2 linked regions of the Halotia branconii CENA392 genome follow. Each later gene encodes a partner of the first gene's protein in a complex. Links are inferred from orthologs where the notes say so. Each region holds a gene or a part of one and is shown in the gene's direction. Other genes may lie near its edges.

Region 1 (8,100 bases):
TTGCTCGTTCAACCTCTTGATTTTTACGGGCAACTTCCCGGTTTTGTACTTCTAATAATTCTGCTTTTTCTTCTAGTTCTTCATTTAGCTGCTGTAATTCTTCATTAGACTGCTTCAACTCCTCTTGCTGCTGCTTTAAGAGTAATTGTGATTCTTCTAACTCTTGTGCCTGTTGTTCTAGAAGCTGATTACTTTGTCTTAATTCTTCTTGTTGCAGTCGTAATTCTTCTGTTAAAGCAACAGACTCTTGTAATAGCTGCTGAGTTTGTGCGCTTGAGGCAATATTATTCAAAAATACACCAACGATTTCAGTGAATTGCTCTAGAAATGCCAAATGCAGCTGACTAAAACGTTGAAAGGAAGCCAGTTCAATGACAGCACTGACTTGGTTTTCAAATAATACAGGTAACACAATAATATTTAGCGGCAGTGCTTCTCCTAAGCCAGAACTAATACGGATGTAATCGTTAGGAACTTCAGTTAACAGTATTTTTTCTTTTTCTAAGGCACACTGTCCTACCAGTCCTTCACCTAAGCGAAACTGATTTGCTAAGTTTTTACGCTCTTGGTAAGCATAGCTACTTATGAGCTTGAATACAGGCTGGTTATCAACCGAGTCCATTACGTAAAAAACGCCTTGCTGCGCCCCAACCAAAGGTGCTAGGTTCGATAGTATCAGGCGAGATACGCTTTCTAGATTTCTTTGTCCTTGGAGGATTTGGGTAAATTCAGCTAAATTCGACTTTAGCCAATTTTGATCGTCATTTTTTTGATTGGTGTTTCGCAGATTCACAATCATTTGGTTGAAAGTTCGCGTTAGTACACCAATTTCATCTTGGCGATCGCTGTTTGGTAAACTCACCAATAAATTGCCATCTGCAATATTCTCCGCCACCTCCGAAAATAGCCTCAGTGGTTTAGAGATATATCTAGTCAGAATAAACCCAATCAAAGCTAAGATTAAAAATAATAGGGGAATACTAAAAACAATTATGTTAATAGTTCGCTGGGCAGCTGCGTGTGCTTTCTGAGACCTCTGCTGCAAGAGCATATTCTCCTCATCCTTCATGGCCTCGACAATCTGCTGGATTTCATCCATCAGTTGCTTGCCTTCATCTGTTAAGATAATTTTTTGAGCAGCTTCTAAGCCTTGGTTTTGCCGCAGACTAATCGCTGCTTGCATGACAGCCAGCCTCTTCCTAATCAGTGGCTGTAACCTATCAAGCCGACTTTGTTGGATGGAGTTATCTGCTGTTAACTTTTTCAGCTCCTGAAATTTTTGATCTAGTACTTTCGTAGCAACATTATAAGGTTCTAGATAACGCTGTTCTCCTGTAATTATGTAACCGCGTTGTCCAGTCTCAGCATTTCTCAGTTCCAGATTTAAATCTTTGAGTTCACTTAGTACTTCGTATGTATGGCTTTCTCGGCGCGAAGTTTCAATAAGTTCATTAGTGCTTTGGTAGGAGATTAGACCAATTGTGGTTAGAAGCGCCAGACTGATCGCAAAACCAGATCCAATCTTGGTTCCAATCTTTGAACTTTTCAACATTTAGGACTTTTCTTAAAATTATTTCTGCTACTGTTACAACTATATATAACAGGGAATGGGGAATGGGACATAGGGCATAGGGGAGGCAGTGCGTTGGGCGGCTCTGACGACTTGTAGCAACTGCCGTCATGGGGCATGGGCTTGAAAGTCTTTTGGTGTTGTGGTTTGATCTCAGTTTATGTTCTAAAAAACTACTTGGCGATCGCTATACATTAATTTTGATCAACTCCCAATTCCCTGTTTGATATGTAAAATGGTCAGCGTATCTTGCTTGATCCATCCAGGCGATCGCTCATGGCCATAACTAAACCTCAGCTGCCGAATTTTTTACGTTTTGCTCAAAATTCTAATCTTTCTCAAAAATTAATGTTGGTTGGGTTAACCATTACCCTGTTTTTCATCTTTATAGCTTTGTTTGCTCCTGTATTCCAAGCTTGGGGATGGCTACAAGATCCTAAAGAATTTCTCTCAAATCCAATTCAAGAGCCACCTTCAGCTCAATATTGGTTTGGTACGAGTCGCCTAGGTCATGATGTCTTCTCCCGCACACTGTTTGGCGCTCAAGCTGCGTTGCAAGTGGTGATTTTAGCAACAGCATTGAGTATGATTATCGGCGTGCCTTTAGGCATGGTAAGTGGGTATCTGGGCGGTAAGTTAGATAAATTTTTGCTATTTATTATGGATAGCATCTACACCTTACCGGGGTTATTGCTGTCGGTGACGTTAGCATTTGTAGTCGGACGGGGAATATTAAATGCTGCGATCGCTATTAGTATTGCCTACGTTCCCCAATATTACCGCGTTGTTCGCAACCACACAGTCAGCGTCAAAACTGAAGTTTTTATCGAAGCAGCGCAAGCAATGGGTGCTTCTACTTGGATTGTTCTGTCTCGATATCTATTTTTCAACGTCATTCAAAGCGTACCCGTACTATTTACCCTGAATGCCGCCGATGCAATTTTAGTATTAGGCGGTTTGGGCTTTTTAGGACTAGGACTTCCCGAAGAAGTGCCAGAATGGGGACATGATTTAAAACAAGCTTTAGAAGCCCTACCCACAGGCATTTGGTGGACTACACTTTTCCCCGGTTTAGGAATGACATTCATGGTTGTAGGGTTATCACTACTTGGTGAAGGGTTAAATGAATTTGTCAATCCACGATTACGGCGAGAAAATGGAATCCGGAAATAGTCGATGGGCTAGGAACTAGGGGCTAGGAACTAGGGGCTAGGGACTAGAATCGCTATATTCTTGACGTTGACTTTTGACTAAACTTGTATTTTTACTGAGAGATTTGTGTGAAAGATAACTTTTCTTTAATTGCTGCGGCCGCTGGTGGATTCATGCTTTCTGTTGCTTTGGCTGGAATACTCCGAGGTACGCCAGTTACATTGCAGGGACAATCTCGTGTCAATTCCTACTTGACAGCTAATCAACAACATGTAGCAATACTTCGCAAAGACGAGTGAGTTACAGCTGATAAAATTTTGTTTCAGACTAAGCTCAGATGTACCCAAATTCTCATAGGCTCTTAAGAATGCCGAACAGCTGACTGTTTGGCAAATTTAATTAAGAAAATGAAGATGGGTAAATGTAAGCGTATTGGCATTCTAACTAGTGGAGGAGATTGTTCTGGTTTAAATGCGGTTATTCGATCTGTTGTGCATTGTGCTTGTGGAAAAGGTTGGGAAGTATTAGGGATTCGTCAAGCAACTCTAGGCTTAATGGCACGTCCACCGCAATTTACAAAACTGGAAATTGATTTAGTTGACCCGCTGTTAACCTCTGGTGGCACAATGTTAGGAACCACCAACAAAGGCGATCCTTTTGCTTTTTTGATGGCTGATGGTAGTGTCTGCGATCGCTCCGAGGAAATCATTGCAGGTTATCATCAATTAGGTTTAGATGCTTTGATTGGCATTGGTGGCGATGGTAGTTTGGCTATTCTCCGTCGTTTGGCACAACAAGGCAATATTAATTTAGTTGGTATTCCCAAAACAATTGATAACGATATTGGGATTACCGAACATGCTATTGGTTTCGATACTGCCGTTAATATTGCTACAGAAGCACTTGATCGGTTAAATTTTACCGCTGCCTCTCACAGTCGAGTCATGATTCTAGAAGTGATGGGTCGTGATGCCGGACACATTGCGATCGCTGCGGGAATTGCCGGAGGAGCAGATGTAATTTTAATTCCCGAAATTCCCTACAATCTTGACCATATTTGCCACAAAATTAAACAGCGCCAAGAAAAAGGCAAAAATTATTGTCTAATTATTGTGTCCGAGGCAGTTCGTACCCAAGACGGTGAAACTGTGACCATGACAAATAGCTTGGGTCAATCTCGATATGGTGGTATTGGTCAGTACTTAGCCGATCAAATTAGCAATTGCATTGGTACAGAAACACGAGTCACAGTCTTGGGACACATCCAACGTGGTGGAACAGCTTCACCACTAGATCGATTAGTAGCCGCTGCCTTTGGTGTAGCAGCGGTAGAGCTGATCGCAGAAGGTAAATATGACTACATGGTGACTTGGCAAAATCGCCAAGTTTTTGCTGTACCCATTGCTGAGGCGATCGCTCAATATAAAACTGTCAACCCAGAGGATACTTTAGTCAAAACTGCTCGTGGTTTAGGTATTTATTTGGGAGATTAATATTGTAAATCACTAAAAACTACACGCGACTTGCGGGATAGAGTTTTGTCAGTTGTCAGTTGTCAGTGGTCATTTGTCGGTTGTCAGTTGTTTTTAATCGGTGTAACGTGAGTTCGACAAGTATACCTTATACACACAAGTCCTATTTACCCTCAATCTAAAACTTAAGGCTAGACAAACAAAGCCCATCTTTACCACTAACTACTAACTACTGACCACTGACAATTAATATTAAAAAATTATTAATAAACTATTGTTAAATATTAAATTTATAGTATTAATTTCCATCAAAATATAAAACTCACTCTTCAGAACCCCGACTTCTTTAAGAAGTCGGGGTTCTTGTTGTTCAATATCACCATATCAATATATATATGAAGCCTTGATTGAAGGTTTTTATCATACAGATGTACAATACAAATAGTTGCCGATCGCTCACTCTAACTTTATTCTATCAGGAAGCTGTCTATGCCTAATCGCTAGCATCCTGTGGTAAATCAATATGTATTAGGCATAGAGCAAGAGCAGCATATTTGTAGGCACATGGAATATCTCGTAAAACCAGCTCTGTTAATAGGTAAAATCTGGTGCGTTAAATTTTGTCATTTGCACAATTCATCCAATTTATACTGTGCTGATTTATCAGTATAGTCAATTCGTGAGCATTGGTAATTGGGTAGCCAGCACATTGTCAATGGCATACAGCTTTATTGATCTCAAACAATTGGCATTATTAGCCTTTAATCAGTGAACAGTTAAACGGTTATCACAGTTTCACTCTTTGGATTTGACTCCTATTAAATTAGTGAATAATTATCAAGTCGCTTTTGACTGATAACTGATAACTGTTGAATTTATTTCCCATGTTCCATGCACTAGACCCAATTTAAAATTCCGAGGAATCAATGACTATCAATACTTTTCCCAAGACCAAAAATGCATATAAGCGCCTTGAAGAAGAAACAAATTTGCAAGGGAAAATTTTGATAAGAAATGGTATCAAATCTGAAGATCCCAAGAAAAATGAGCCGAAAGCTGAAAATTTGATTATCAATGACTTAAATCGTGGTCGAGTCGCTATTTTTATTGATGGTGTCAACTTATTTCATGCAGCTTTGCAACTGGGGATTGAAATCGATTATCTCAAATTGCTTTGTCGTTTAACTGCTGGTTCACGATTATTGCGTGCCTTCTTTTACACTACAATAGACGTTTCACGACAAACTACTATGCGTCCTCGCAGCAATGAAAAACAACAGGGTTTTCTATTTTGGATGCGTCGTAATGGTTATCGTGTATTTACCAAAGAAGTACAGTCAGTAGATAATTCCAAAGATAATTCCAAAAAATCCAATTTGAATGTAGAAATTGCTGTCGATATGATTACCTTGGCTCCTCACTACGATACTGCAATCTTAGTTAGCGGCGATGGAGATTTAGCTTACGCGGTGAATGCTGTCACCAGCACAGGGTCTAGAGTGGAATTAGTAAGTCTGCGAACAATGACCAGTGACAGCTTGATTGATGTTGCTGATTATTTTGTTGATCTCGATAGCATTAAACAATACATTCAAAAGGATTCTCACCCAGGCTATAATTATCGGGCGATGTCTAACTCTAAACTTTAAATTGCGATCGCTAATCCATTGAAATTCACTACCAACAGGGAAATTTTCTGCGTATTTTACTTAAATCCTAATCAAGATGGATATTTTAATTGTTGAGGATGAACCAGAAATTGCTCAGTTAATTCAACTGTCTTTAGACAAAGAAGGATTTTCTTGTCGTGTTAGCCGCGATGGAATCAATGCTTTGCGGATGTTTCAGGAACAACCGCCAGATTTAATCATCCTAGACTTAATGATTCCTGGATTGGATGGATTAGAAGTTTGTGCCAGGATTCGCCAGAAACCAGGTGCAAAAGACCCCTATATTTTAATGCTCACAGCTAAGGGTGAAGAAATTGATCGGGTGATTGGCTTGTCTACTGGTGCTGATGACTACATGGTCAAACCTTTCAGTCCTAGGGAATTGGTCGCTAGAGTAAGGGCGCTATTACGGCGCAGTCTCCGCCAAGGAGGACAAAATCAAGTCAATCGTACTCAACACTTTATAGTAGATGTAGATCAACGTACAGCCAGTCGTCAAATAGATGCTCAAGAACCAGAAATTTTAGACTTAACTACCCTAGAATTTAATTTATTAACCACTTTTGTTAGCAATCCTGGCCGCGTTTGGAACCGCACCCAGTTAATTGACAAACTTTGGGGTGATAATTTTTTTGGTGATGAACGGGTGGTGGATACTCATGTCGCTAGGTTACGAAAAAAAGTTGAGCCTGATCCTAGTAATCCCGCTTTTATCAAAACTGTTGTTGGGGTCGGTTATAAATTTGAAGATTCCCCTGTAATGTAAGTATGACTAAAACAAACTGGCGTTGGATAAAGTCCTTGCCTTTAGCGTCGCGCCTGTTTTTCTCCCACTTAGTAGTGATGGTAGTGGGATTATTGAGTCTTGTAATCATTAGTAGATTTTCTTCACCGCGCTTTTTCGTCTTGCATTTAGAAAGATTAGAAAGCAGGGGATTGAAGCTAATTAATATTCGTACAGAATTAGTTCAAGGATTTGAGATAGCTTGGCGGCGAAGCACTCTTTGGTCAGTCATAGTCGGTACTACTGCTGCGGGAGGCTTGAGTTATTGGGTATCAAAACGAATTATGCAGCGGTTGACCGAAATGGAACAAATTACTCAAAAGTTTGCTGCTGGTCAATTAGAAGCGCGATTACCTTTGTCTGACATTCCAGAACTGCATCGATTAGGTACTAGTTTTAATCGTATGGCAGCTAGTTTAGAAGGAGTGGAAGCACGGCGGCGAGAACTAATTGGAGACATGACCCACGAATTACGTACACCCTTGACTGTTGTACGCGGTTACTTAGAAGAACTTGCAGACGGAGAAATAGAACCGTCACCAGAGATTTATCAGCGGCTAGCCAGGGAAACTAAACGTTTAGAGCGTTTAGTCAACGATTTGCAAGAACTTTCTAAAGCAGAGGCTGGTTATCTACCAATTAATATACAGCCAATAAATCTGTTTCCTTTATTAGAATCATTAGTAGAAAAATTTACTGACCAGATGTTGGAAGATGGCCCTGTTCTGCGTTCAGAATTTTCATCTCAATTACCGCTAGTATTGGCAGATATTGACCGTACAGAACAGATATTGGTCAACTTGCTGGGTAACGCAGTGCGTTATACTACCCAAGGTTCAATTATCCTACGTGCTTGGACTGAAGCATCTAAACTTTGGATTGCGGTTATTGATACAGGTATTGGCATTGCCTCAAAAGATTTGCCTCACGTGTTTGAGCGCTTTTGGCGCACCGATCAATCACGCGATCGCCATTCTGGAGGAACAGGCATTGGTTTAACGATCACTCGCCGTTTGGTTGAATTGCAAGGCGGTCAAATTGACGTAGAAAGTAAGTTGGGTGTTGGCAGTACATTTCGTTTTTTCTTGCCTTTGGCTTGAGTTATAGATACAACGAATTGTCACAAGTTGATTGTATCTACGTCACATCAAATTGCTAGCTTAAAAGAGATTAGGAGAATACCAAGCAGAGGGAGACTTCTTCGATTCTTCTTAAAACTCAGTGCTTAGTCCTTATATGTCTACTTTTATTCTGGCTACATTTTTAGTGAGTTTAGTGACTGTATCTGGTTGGACTGCAATCTCTTACTTGTTTCCTCAAAATCATTCCCAAGATTAAAGCAATCGTCATGTTTTTCTAACTCAAGCGTCACTCGTTGGCGCTTGAGTATTTTTGTGGGCGATCGCTATTGGATATTGATAGCAGAGAACAGACAAACAAGGTGGGTAATGG
Region 2 (5,511 bases), 2.3 Mb from region 1 along the record:
TCCTAAAAACAAACTACTTGAGTAATCAAAGTGTCCAAAATGCTACACACAACAAAGTGTTTTATCTAAAATCAAACTTTTTTCTGATTAGTATAGCTATACTTGTCACGCTGGTTCTATTGTACAACTAGTACAGTTAGGCGGAAATAAACCACCCATTCCTAATCAATGAAAAGCTTATAAAGTTGAGTCAGCACGGTTTTGGGTTGACAGACTACTAGTTGCTCAGGCAAAAAGCAGTCAAATTTACTCCTGTGGATGTATTGTGTTCAGTATTAAACGACTTGTTGAGCTTTGTATGTAACAGAAGTCAGCCTTAGGGCATAAATGTTAGGATTGCCACAGAAGAGAGAATAGCGAAAATAGAAGGAAAAAAAACTGAATGGCAGAAGTTGATAAGTCAATATCCTTCGATGGCAGGGATATTCGACTGAAGGTAGGCCTACTAGCTCCCCAGGCTGGTGGATCAGTTTTGATAGAATCAGGGGACACAGCTGTTTTGGTGACAGCTACGCGCTCAAAGGGTAGAGAAGGTATTGATTTTCTACCCCTTACCGTAGATTACGAAGAAAGAATGTATGCCGCGGGTAGGATTCCTGGAGGAATCATGCGGCGTGAAGGTCGTCCACCAGAAAAAGCAATTCTTACTAGTCGTTTGATAGACCGTCCCTTACGTCCTTTGTTCCCCTCATGGTTGCGGGATGACTTGCAAATTATCGCCGTAACACTGTCGATGGACGAGCTAGTTCCACCCGATGTATTAGCAGTTACAGGCGCTTCCATTGCTACCTTGATTGCTCAAATTCCCTTTAATGGGCCAATGGCAGCGGTACGAGTCGGTTTAGTGGGAGATGACTTTATTATTAACCCCACTTATGCAGAAGCTGAAAATGGAGACTTGGATCTAGTAGTAGCAGGTTCACCAGATGGCGTAATCATGGTGGAAGCAGGAGCCAATCAGTTGCCAGAGCGAGATATTATCGAGGCGATTGATTTTGGCTATGAAGCAGTGCGAGACTTAATCAAAGCACAGCAAGATTTAGTCGCAGAACTAGGTCTGACACTAGTCCAGGAAGAACCACCAGAAGTAGACCAAACTCTGGAAAATTATATCCGCGATCGCGCTAGCGATGAGATTAAGAAAATCCTGGCTCAATTTCAGTTTACCAAAGCCGAACGAGATGATGCTTTAGATGCAGTCAAAGAAACAATTGCTACTGCGATCGCCGAGCTACCAGAAGAAGACCCAATTAAAGTTGCCTCAACCGCAAATACCAAGGCATTGGGCAATACTTTTAAAGGCATTACCAAACACTTCATGCGTCGTCAAATCATTGAAGATAACGTGCGTGTGGATGGTCGTAAACTAGATGAAGTACGTCCTGTTTCTTGTCAAGTTGGGGTCTTACCTCAACGAGTCCACGGCAGCGGCTTATTCAACAGAGGGCTAACCCAAGTATTATCTACTTGTACTCTCGGTACACCGGGAGATGCCCAAAACCTCAACGATGATTTGCAAACAGACCAATCTAAACGCTACCTGCATCATTATAATTTCCCACCTTTTTCAGTTGGGGAAACCAAGCCATTACGCGCCCCTGGTAGAAGAGAAATTGGTCACGGCGCTTTAGCAGAGCGATCGCTTTTACCTGTGCTACCACCAAAAGAACAATTCCCCTACGTGATTCGTGTCGTATCGGAAGTGCTTTCTTCTAACGGTTCCACTTCAATGGGTTCGGTGTGTGGTTCGACCTTGTCGCTGATGGATGCTGGTGTCCCAATTCTTAAACCCGTTAGCGGTGCAGCAATGGGTCTAATTAAAGAAGGGGATGAAGTGCGAGTCCTCACCGACATTCAAGGCATTGAAGACTTTTTGGGCGATATGGACTTCAAAGTTGCCGGCACAGATACTGGCATTACCGCCTTACAGATGGATATGAAAATCTCCGGTCTGTCGTTAGAAGTTATTGCTCAAGCAGTCCACCAAGCTAAATCAGCTCGATTGCATATTCTAGAGAAAATGCTGCAAACAATCGAGCAACCACGTATTGAAACCTCACCTTATGCTCCACGTTTGCTGACAATCAAGATTGATCCAGACATGATCGGTCTTGTCATTGGCCCTGGAGGCAAAACAATTAAGGGCATCACTGAAGAAACAGGAGCCAAAATCGACATTGAAGATGATGGCACGGTGACAATTTCTGCTGTAGATGAGAGCAAAGCGAAAAAAGCCCGTAACATCGTTCAAGGCATGACTCGCAAGCTGCATGAAGGGGATGTTTATGCAGGTCGAATTACTCGAATTATCCCAATTGGTGCATTTGTGGAATTTTTGCCTGGGAAAGAAGGCATGATCCACATTTCTCAATTAGCTGACTACCGTGTGGGCAAAGTTGAAGATGAAGTTGCAGTCGGGGATGAAGTGATTATCAAAGTGCGCGAGATTGACAATAAGGGACGGATCAATCTCACACGCTTAGGTATCCACCCAGATCAAGCAGCTGCGGCGCGAGAAGCTGCGGCAGTAAATCGGTAACTCGATTGGGGATTTTAGATTTGATCTAAAATCCGCGATGCCTCTGTTGTAGGCATCGCCGTATGCTTCTTCAAAGCGAGCATTTGCTCTATATAGATCTATTGATTAACTTGGCGCAATTATATAACTCGTAGTTGAAACTAACAATTACGCATTTTTATACTTAAAAACTAGATTTTATAGTTAAATACACACAAAGTAAATATCAAGACGCTCGACTACATTGAAGTTCTAAATAATGAGAGAATATTAAATTAACCATCACAAAAGTTTAAATTCATTTATCATGGCGAAAATTCAGTTTTCTAGAGGTATTGACGAAGAAGTAATTCCAGAAGTACGCTTAACGCGATCGCGCAGTGGCGATAGTGGCACAGCAACGTTTATTTTTACAAATCCTCAGATTTTGGCTCAAGACAGCACCGAAGAAGTTACCGGTATGTACTTAATTGACGAAGAAGGAGAAATAGTTACCCGCGAAGTTAAGGGTAAATTCGTCAATGGTAAACCGGAAGCATTAGAAGCCCTTCATTTGATGAAATCGGCTGAAGAATGGGAACGTTTTATGCGTTTTATGGAGCGCTATGCCGCAGAACATGACTTGGGATTTAACAAAGCTTAATAAAAACTCTACCTCTTGTAGGTAGAATTTTTGGGCATGGGGAATAGGCACGGGGCATTAAATCTTTATCTGAATGCACACTTCCCATGCCTAATTACTGATGACTAATAACAATGACATCACAACCTCACCCAAACTTACCAGGAATTTCAGTAACTTGTGCTGTTGTTACTGTCAGCGATACACGTTCTCCTCAAACAGACAAGAGTGGTCAGCTAATCCAACAATTGCTCCTTGATGCTAACCATACCGTAGCAGCCTATGCAATTATTAAAGATGAACCAGCGCAGATTCAAGCACAGATAGAACTGCTGGGTCAAAATACAAATTTAGACGTTGTAATTTTTAATGGTGGCACGGGAATAGCGCCGAGGGATACCACCTATGATGCTATTGAAAAGTTGCTAGAAAAAACCTTGCCGGGATTTGGCGAGTTGTTTCGATTTTTAAGTTACCAAGAAATTGGTTCACGAGCGATCGCCTCTCGCGCTGTTGCTGGTATTTATCAACAAAAATTAATCTTCTCTTTACCCGGTTCTAGTAACGCTGTGCAGTTAGGTATGGAAAAAATAATACTACCAGAACTTACCCATTTAGTCAATCAAATGAAAGCTCACTAGATAAAATCTATACTTGTGTAATTACAAAGTTAGGGATGGAACTTTGGTACTGGTTATCAGGAAAAGAGCAAAGCTTGAACAAGTTGAGCAAATGCTGCCAACTTTGGGAGTTTATATCAAAATAGCAGTAGATAAGGAAGTGTTGATATGAGTATCCCAGTTTTAGAGCAGCCGACAGAAGAAAAATTGGTAACTGTGCGCGGTATTTCTTGGGAGCAGTTCAAAATTATAGAAGCACAGTTAGAAAGTAACCGAGAAGTCAGACTAACCTATTTAGCAGGGGTAATGGAAATTATGTCTCCCGTAGGAGATAAGCATGAGTATGTGAAAACAACTCTCGGTTATTTACTAGAAGCTTACATGAAAGAGTTGGGTATCCGGTTTTACGGTCGCGGTGGTTTTACCATAGAAGAACCTGGGTATGCTTCTGGTACACCTGATGAGTCTTATTGCATTGGAAGCAATAAAGAAACACCAGACATTGTAATTGAAATTATCGTCACCAGTGGAACTATTAACAGGAAAGAGTTATATAAACCCAAAAAAGTGCCTGAAGTTTGGTTTTGGAAATCAAACTCTATAAAAATATTCCGCCTGACTGAGCAAGGCGAATATTGTGAAGTAGACCGGAGTGGATTTTTTTCCGATTTAGACCCTACTTTACTGCTACATTATATTGCTATGCCTGACCAGTATGATGCTGTGCAGGAATTTATTCAGGTTGTCCGGAATGAACTCAACAGATGACTCGTTAGCTTTTTTTGATTAGAAGTCAACAATTGATATAAATAGACTTCTTGCAAAAGTCCTTATTCTTAGCTTCTTCTTTGCGTCTTTGCGTCTTTGCGTGAGACAAAAAGATATTTATGCAAGAGGTCTAATATCTGCGAAAAGCGAATCTTCATTAAGAAAAGCTCAGAGGTTAGAGGTTATTTGAAAAGTCTAGTTTATTACTGATTAGGACTTACGCAATCACTCTCTAAATCCCTCTTACCTTTGCGTTCTACCCTGCGGGTACTCCTTACGGAGAACTCGTAGGAGTAGCCGCTGACGCGTCTATGCGTCCTTGCGTAAGTCCTGCTGGTTATAGTTATTATGGGTCTTTCGCTTAACTATGATTCAAGTCATCCAAGCACAAAATGTCGGACTGGCCTATCTGGAAGAAAGATTTAATCTGCAATTAGCAGAAAATGATGCATTTTTTACAGAATGGCTAGAAAAATTATCAGAAATTACGGTTTTAGAAAAACAATCTTTAGATAAGGTAAAATTTCACTTTCTTCGCTTAGTGAAACATCCTCCATTGTCAGAAGAAACGGTGAAATTAGTAGTATTATCTCCTATACTTAGTCTAGCTGGATTTTATGATGAACCTTTTTTAATTAGAAGTGAACAATCGATAGAAATATCTGCGGACGATGAAGGGGAAGTTGTCAGAGGTAGAATTAATATTTTAATTATTCAAGAACAATTATGGTTATTAGTAATTGAATCCAAAAAACCCAGTTTTTCTGTTTTGGGAGCTATTCCTCAAGCACTTACTTACATGCTAGCGAATCCTAATCCGAAAAAGCCTGTGTTTGGATTAGTTACTAATGGCAGTCATTTTACTTTTTTGAAACTAGCTCAGGAAATTATAAATCAGTATGCTATGTCTGACGAATTTACGCTTTTAAAACGTGAAAATGAATTGTATAAAGTTCTCAGTGTTTTAAAAAAACTAAGTGAAA

The links.
Region 2: QI031_RS19070 (region 1) and QI031_RS29010 share a complex: the UniProt entries of both Bacillus subtilis proteins name them as parts of the possible RNA degradosome complex. The link is inferred for Halotia branconii CENA392 from one-to-one orthologs.

The regions. Positions count from the first base shown.
Region 1 is NZ_CP124543.1:4,330,039-4,338,138, reverse strand. Bases 2,178-5,175 are described here. They hold QI031_RS19070 (ATP-dependent 6-phosphofructokinase), read left to right. Parts: upstream 2,178-3,135; coding sequence 3,136-4,215; downstream 4,216-5,175. Other genes in these bases: QI031_RS19065 (LabA-like NYN domain-containing protein), read left to right, coding at 5,121-5,175; QI031_RS19075 (hypothetical protein), read left to right, coding at 2,851-3,021; QI031_RS19080 (ABC transporter permease), read left to right, coding at 2,178-2,743. In the rest of the region: QI031_RS19085 (response regulator), read right to left, coding at 1-1,552; more of QI031_RS19080, read left to right, coding at 1,847-2,177; more of QI031_RS19065, read left to right, coding at 5,176-5,843; QI031_RS19060 (response regulator), read left to right, coding at 5,920-6,630; QI031_RS19055 (sensor histidine kinase), read left to right, coding at 6,633-7,748. UniProt on the Bacillus subtilis protein: Catalyzes the phosphorylation of D-fructose 6-phosphate to fructose 1,6-bisphosphate by ATP, the first committing step of glycolysis.
Region 2 is NZ_CP124543.1:6,601,502-6,607,012, reverse strand. The notes cover bases 1-2,960. They hold QI031_RS29010 (polyribonucleotide nucleotidyltransferase), read left to right. Parts: upstream 1-382; coding sequence 383-2,539; downstream 2,540-2,960. Other genes in these bases: psb28 (photosystem II reaction center protein Psb28), read left to right, coding at 2,826-2,960. Also shown: more of psb28, read left to right, coding at 2,961-3,161; QI031_RS29000 (MogA/MoaB family molybdenum cofactor biosynthesis protein), read left to right, coding at 3,275-3,781; QI031_RS28995 (Uma2 family endonuclease), read left to right, coding at 3,929-4,528; QI031_RS28990 (restriction endonuclease subunit R), read left to right, coding at 4,896-5,511. UniProt on the Bacillus subtilis protein: Involved in mRNA degradation. Catalyzes the phosphorolysis of single-stranded polyribonucleotides processively in the 3'- to 5'-direction. Necessary for competence development in Bacillus subtilis.